2 regions of the Crossiella cryophila genome follow, and region 2 is predicted to be linked to the other one. Evidence: riboswitches for the same ligand, from Rfam matches in the RefSeq annotation. Region 2 holds a riboswitch; the other holds the start of a gene.
The links. A riboswitch is a leader RNA that binds a small molecule or an ion and turns the genes downstream of it on or off. The one in region 2 is predicted to bind glycine.
Positions count from the first base shown of each region.

Region 1 (3,428 bases), 1.8 Mb from region 2:
CCGCACGCCTCTCCGGCGCTCACCACCGCCCCCGCCTCCGGGAGCTGGACGAAGACCACATCGCCCAGTGCCTCGGCGGCGTAGGCGGTGATCCCGACCGTGGCGACCGGACCGTCAGTGATCCACTCGTGGTCCTTGGTGTAGTGCAGCTCGGGGGGAACCGGCATCGCTTGTACAGCCTTTCGGGAAAGTATGTGCAGGTGGGAGGGGTCAGCGCGAGCGCTTGTAGAACGGCAGCGCGACTACTTCCGCCGGTTCGGCGTTACCGCGCACGTCCACCACGACCTCGGTGCCCGCCGCGGTGTGCGCGTGGTCCAGGTAGGCCATCGCGATCGGGTGACCCAGGGTGGGGGAGGGCGCGCCGCTGGTGATCTCGCCCACCACGGTGCCGTCGGCGAGCTTGACCAGCTGACCGGCCCGCGGGCTGCGGCGGCTCTTGCCTGCCAGCCCGACCAGGGCGCGGGTGGTGTGCTGACGGGCTTCCAGCGCGCTGCGGCCGACGAAGTCGCCGAGCTTGTCGAAGCGGACCACCCGGCCCAGCCCGGCGTCGAAGGGGGTCAGTCCGACGTGCAGCTCGTTGCCGTACAGCGCCATGCCCGCCTCCAGCCGGAGGGTGTCCCGGCAGGCCAGCCCGGCCGGGCGCAGGCCAAGCGGCTCACCGGCCTCGGCGATCCGCCGCCACACCGCCTCGGCCAGTTCGGCCGCCACGTAGACCTCGAACCCGTCCTCGCCGGTGTAGCCGGTGCGGGCCAGGTAGACGGGGTGCCCGGCGATCACCGCGGGGCGCCCGGCGTAGTACTTCAGGCCGGTGAGGTCCTCGCCGGTGACCGCGGTGACGATCTCGGCGGCGACCGGGCCCTGCACCGCGATCAGCGCGGTCTCGGCGGAGCGGTCGATCACCTCGGCGCTCAGCCCGTGTGCCCGCTCACCCAGCAGCGCCCGCACCACCGCGGCGTTGGATGCGTTGGCCACCACCAGGAACTTGCGCTCGGCCTGCCGGTAGACCACCAGGTCGTCCAGCACGCCGCCGTTGGTGTGGCAGAGCATGGTGTAGCGGGCCCGGCCGATGGCCAGTGAGCCGATCGCGCCGACCAGCGCGTAGTCCAGCACCCGGCCGGCTTCCGGCCCGGAGATCTCGATCTCGCCCATGTGGCTGAGGTCGAAGAGCCCGGCCGCCTCGCGCACCACCTTGTGCTCGGCCAGCTCGCTGCCGTAACGCAGCGGCATCGACCACCCGGCGAAGTCGGTGAACTGGGCGCCCAGCGCGACGTGCTGAGCGTGCAGGGGGCTGCGGCGGGACAGGCCGACGGCGGTCACGGGAGGCTCCTGGGGTCGAGGCGTCCACCGGCATGCGGACACCGCTGCTGAGCCTCCCCGCTCTGTCATGGGACCTGAGAGCTTCGCCGCGCGGACGCGGGTTGCACCGTGGGTGAGGTGGGCGAACCCACCTGCTTTCCAGAGTCGCCTCGCTCGAACGGTGACGTTGCCTGAGAGTTTCCGGGGAGTGGTTGCTCCTTCGGCGTCCCGCGCGTGCTTCGTGCCGGGATCTCTCCCGCCCGAGCTCAAACGGCCGATATGCGGTTGTGCCGCGAACCTTCCGGGACGGCCGAGGGGTCTGTCAACCCCTGGGCAGTTCGACCTTGACCCGCAGCCCGCCGTCCGGCCGGGGCTCCGCCTTGACCGTGCCGCCGTGCGCGCGGGTGATCGAGTCCACGATGGACAGGCCGAGGCCAGCGCCTTCGCCCTTGGCGGTGCGGCCCTCGCCGCGCCGGAACGGCTCGAACAGCTGTGGGATCTGACTCACCGGCACCTTCGGGCCGGTGTTGGACACGGTGAGGCCGCCGAAGACGTCCGTGCGCACCCACACCGTGCCGCCGGCAGGCAGGTTGTGCCGGATCGCGTTGGAGACCAGGTTGGTGACCAGCTGGGTGAGCAGCACCCGGTCGCCGGAGACGGTCGCCTCGGTGATCCGCACCTGGAGTTCGATCTCCCGCCGCGCGGCCTCGGCCCGGTACTGCTCGACCGCCTCGGTGACCACGGTGTGCATCTCCACCCTGGTGCGTTTGGCCAGGCCGCGGTCGCTGCGGGCGAGCACCAGCAGGCCGTCGATGAGCCGTTCGATCCGCCGGTTCGCGGTGAGCAGCTGCTCGCGGATCTCGGCCGCCTTCTCCGGCGTGGGGTTGCCTGCCAGCCCGATCTGCACCGCAGCCCGCTGCACGGCCAGCGGCGTGCGCAGTTCGTGCGAGGCGTTGGCCACGAACCGGCGCTGGCTGTCGAAGGAGGATTCGAGGCGGTCCAGCATCCGGTCGAAGGTCTCGGCCAGTTCGGTCAGCTCATCCGGCGGGCCCTTGATCGCCAGCCGCTCGTGCAGGTTGGAGGAGGAGAGCCGTTGCGCGGTGGCGGTGATGGTGTGCAGCGGCTGGAGCACCCGGCCGGAGAGCCACCAGCCGGCGGCCACCGACACCGCGGCCACCCCGATCAGCGACAGGATGGAGATCAGCAGCAGGGTCTCCAGGGTGGTGGCCTCCACCGCCCTGGTCACCTCGGCGGCGGGGAGGAAGGCCAGCGTGCCGTCCGGCCGGGTCTGGCGCAGCGCGGTCGAGGCCTGCAATCCCTCCATCGGGATGGTGCGGGCCACCGCGGTGCCGAGCCGGAACGAGAGCTGGTCGCGTACCAGCAGGTAGATCACGGTGAGCAGCACCGCGCCGCTGCCGAGGAACAGCGCGCCGTAGAGCGCGGTCAGCTTGACCCGGACGGTCAGCCGGGTCGGCCTGCGGTCAGATCCGGTAGCCGGCACCGGGCACCGTCTCGATCACCGGCGGCTCGCCGAGTTTGGCCCGCAGCTTGGACATGGCCACCCGGACCGCGTTGGTGAACGGGTCGGCGTGCTCGTCCCAGGCCAGTTCGAGCAGCCGTTCCGAGCTGACCACCGCGCCCTGGGCGCGCAGCAGCACCGACAACACGGCGAACTCCTTGGGGGACAGGTCGACCCGCCGCCCGTCCCGGCTGACCAGGCGGTTGGCCACGTCCAGCCGGACGCCGTTGCGGGTCAGCACCGGCGGCAGCGCGGGCTGGCTGCGCCGACCGAGTGCCTGCACCCTGGCCAGCAGCTCGGGGTACTCGAACGGCTTGGTCAGGTAGTCGTCGGCGCCCAGCTGCAGACCGTCCACTTTGTCCTCGAGCGATCCGGCGGCGGTGAGCATCAGCACCTTGGTGCGGCTGCCCTGGGTGGCCAGTTCGGCGCACACGTCGTCGCCGTGCCTGCCGGGCAGGTCGCGGTCGAGCACCAGCACGTCGTAGTCGTGCACGGCCAGCCGCTCCTGCGCGTCCAGCCCGTCGTGCACCACGTCCACCGCCATCGCCTCCGCGCGCAGCCCGGAGGCCACCAGCTCGGCGAGCACGACCTCGTCCTCGGCCACCAGTACCCG
Region 1 covers NZ_JACHMH010000001.1:2,361,023-2,364,450, forward strand. Annotated here, with positions in the region: gene gcvH (glycine cleavage system protein GcvH) at 1-167, opposite strand, end outside; gene gcvT (glycine cleavage system aminomethyltransferase GcvT) at 211-1,302, opposite strand; glycine riboswitch at 1,370-1,465, opposite strand; glycine riboswitch at 1,466-1,565, opposite strand; gene HNR67_RS11005 (sensor histidine kinase) at 1,619-2,797, opposite strand; gene HNR67_RS11010 (response regulator transcription factor) at 2,778-3,428, opposite strand, start outside.
Region 1: another riboswitch for glycine. It lies ahead of gcvT (glycine cleavage system aminomethyltransferase GcvT); the one in region 2 lies ahead of gcvP (aminomethyl-transferring glycine dehydrogenase).

Region 2 (3,428 bases):
CTGCCCGCGTTGGGCTGCACGCTGACCGCGTCGTAGCCGGTGACCTCGGCCAGCCAGGCCTCCACGTCGTGCACCAGGGAGAGCAGGCCGGCGGCGTCGGCGGCGGGGGCGAAGGGGTGCAGGCCGGCGAACTCCGGCCAGGTGATGGATTCCATCTCCGCGGTGGCGTTCAGCTTCATGGTGCAGGAGCCGAGCGGGATCATGCTGCGGTCCAGCGCGACGTCCTTGTCGGAGAGGCCGCGCAGGTAACGCAGCAGCGCGGTCTCCGAGCGGTGGGCGTGGAAGACCGGGTGGGTCAGGTACTCCGACTCGCGGTTCAGTTCGGTGCCGAGGGCGTCGGGGGTGGCCGCGTCCAGCGCGTCCACGTCGCCGGTGACGCCGAATGCCTGCCACACCAGCGCGAGGTGCTCGCGGGTGGTGGTCTCGTCGCAGGCGATGCCGACGTGGTCGTTGTCGGCCAGGCGCAGGTTGACGCCCAGGGCGCGGGCGTTGGCGACGATCTCGGCTGCCCTGCCGGGCACGTGCGCGAGCACGGTGTCGAAGTAGCGCTCGTGCTTCAGGTCGATGCCGCCTGCCCGCAGGCCGGCGCCGAGCACGGTGGCCAGGCGGTGCACCCGGGTGGCGATGCCGCGCAGGCCCTCGGGGCCGTGGTAGACCGCGTACATCGCGGCGATCACGGCCAGGAGCACCTGGGCGGTGCAGATGTTGCTGGTGGCCTTCTCCCGGCGGATGTGCTGCTCGCGGGTCTGCAGCGCGAGCCGGTAGGCGGGGTTGCCGTCGGCGTCCACGCTGACCCCGACCAGGCGGCCGGGCAGCTGGCGCTCGAGTCCGGCGCGCACCGCCATGTAGCCGGCGTGCGGGCCGCCGAAGCCCATCGGCACGCCGAAGCGCTGGGTGGTGCCGACCACGACGTCGGCGCCGAACTCGCCGGGCGGGACCAGCAGGGTCAGCGCGAGCAGGTCGGCGGCGACGGCGACCTGGGCACCGCGTTCGTGTGCCTGCTCGACCAGCGCGCGGTAGTCGCGGACCGCGCCGCCGGCGCCCGGGTAGGACAGCAGCACGCCGAAGAACTCGCCTTCGGGCAGGCCCTGGGTGAGGTCGGCGAGCACGATCTCGATGCCGAGCGGTTCGGCGCGGGTCTCGATGACGGCGATGGTCTGCGGCAGCGAGTCGGCGTCGACGACGAAGCGCGGCGACTTGGACTTGCCTGCCCGGCGCACCAGCGTCATGGCCTCGGCGGCGGCGGTGCCCTCGTCGAGCATGGAGGCGTTGGCGGTGTCCAGGCCGGTCAGGTCGGAGACCATGGTCTGGAAGTTGAGCAGGGCTTCGAGCCGGCCCTGGGAGATCTCCGGCTGGTACGGGGTGTACGCGGTGTACCAGGCGGGGCTTTCCAGGATGTTCCGCTTGATCACCGGCGGGGTCACGGTGCCGTAGTAGCCGAGCCCGATCATGGGGGCCTTGAGCGTGTTGCGGGCGGCCAGCGCGCGCAGTTCGGCCAGTGCCTCGGCCTCGGTGGCCGGGGCGGGCAGGGCCAGGGTCAGCTCACCCTCGCGGATCACCTGGGGCACCGCCCGCTGGGCGAGTTCCTCCAGCGAGCCGACCCCGATGACGTCGAGCATCCGGGCCAGTTCGGCGGGCCGCGGACCGACGTGCCGGTCGGCGAAGGGCGTGCCGTGCTCAAGCGCGGCCAACGGGATGCGATCGGGGTTCGGCTGGGTCATGCTCTCGCCTCCGGCGCCTAGGGGTGGGCATGCGGAACTGCCCTCCCCCTCTGTCCGTACCCGGTGTCCGGGCGCCTGAGAGCTTCACCCGGCCACGGCGGACCGGACTTGCACCGTCGGCGGGTCCGCGCGCACGGCGAGGACCGCTTTCCAGAGGCGTCTGCCCACACGGTCCGCTTGGCCTGAGAGGTTCCGGGGAGGAGTTGCTCCTTCGGCGCCGGACCGATGGCTCCGGTCCGGGCTCTCCCGCGTGGGGATCACGACTACGCGCGAATGTTACCCCGCCCGAGTTAACCGGAAGTTTCCGACGTGCCCAAGAACACCAGGTCACCAACGGTGGTCATGGACAGATACAGGTAGTGGTCGTGGTGGTACGCCGGGTGGTCGTGCTGGTGGTGCGCCGGCCGGTGCTGGTGGTCGGCCGGATGATGCTGGTGCGAGCGGTGGTGCGGGCGGTGGTGAGGGGTTCCTGGCTGACCACCCTGGTCGGACTCGGCGAGCTGCCGCCGGGTTCGATCACCGCTCTGGTCAGGAACACCCCGACCACCGCCGCCACCACCGCGCCGACGGCCCCGATGACCGCGGCGGAACGTTCGAAGGCCATGGCCCTCCCCCAATCCGGATACCTTGCGCACCAGCGAGGATGCGTCCGGTTCCGGATCGGGGGACTAGGTCGTTCAGGTCATCGGCGGTAACGATCGCGGATACCTGGAGCGCCGCTGGTCAGCCGCTGCTTGGCGGGCCGCAGTCGGCGGGCTGGCCGAGTGCGCCCTGGCGGCAGACCCGGTAGGCGGTGGGGGTGCTGAACCGGAACGCCTCGCGCACCTGTTCCCGGGAGGCGCCGCACTGGGTCTGGGAGATGTCGGTCCAGTTCGTGCCGGCGAATGCCTCCGCCCAGTAGCAGCTCAGCCTGGGCGCCCTGGTGTCGAAGACGCCGGAGACGGTGGTGACGCACGCCGGGTTGCACACGGTCTGCGCCGAGGCGGAGAGCTGGGCCCGGCCGTCGGGGTGGCTGACGCTGATCGAACCCAGCGGCGCGGCGGCGGTGGCGGGGCTGCCGTGGATGTCCCAGACCGGGGTGCGCACCTCGGGGCCGCAGTCCGGCCAGACACCGCGGCAGATCCGGTAGAAGCCGGGCGGGAAGGTGTGCCAGGACTGGGTGACCCGGCTCTTGTCCAGGCCGCACTGGGGTTCGGTGAACGGCAACCACAGCCCGCGCATCGAGCTTTCCAGGCGGTAGCACTCCTCCGGGGCGCCCGCGGTGACGAACACCCCGCGCACCGTGTCGGTACACCGGGGATCGCAGACCCTGGTGACCTGGGCGACGAAACCCGCCTGCTCGAATCGCAGGGTCATCGGTCTGGTGGCGCCCTCCGGACCGGCCGCCGCGGTCGCGGCCAGGCCGAAGGCCGCGGCCAGCACCGCGAGCAGCAGCAACACAACACGTCGAATCATGGCTGGTGAACCCCCTGATCACGGCCGCCCTGCGGCGGCCCGCGGTCAGTGTTGGGCACCGGGTGCGCCGGCAGAAGGGCGAGCGCGGTTTCCTGCCCCGGCGGTCGACCCGTTCGGAGCAGGGGCGGGGTTCAGCCGGTCTGCCGGTCCCGGCGCTTGCGGGAGAGTTCGTCGTCCTCGCCGGGCAGCAGCTCCACGCCGTCGGCGCGTTCGGCCGGGAACTCGTGGATGGTGCCGCTGATCTCGCGCATC
Region 2 covers NZ_JACHMH010000001.1:4,153,727-4,157,154, reverse strand. Annotated here, with positions in the region: gene gcvP (aminomethyl-transferring glycine dehydrogenase) at 1-1,721, opposite strand, end outside; glycine riboswitch at 1,786-1,874, opposite strand; glycine riboswitch at 1,881-1,980, opposite strand; gene HNR67_RS18580 (hypothetical protein) at 2,062-2,325, opposite strand; gene HNR67_RS18575 (hypothetical protein) at 2,445-3,176, opposite strand; gene HNR67_RS18570 (MerR family transcriptional regulator) at 3,308-3,428, opposite strand, start outside.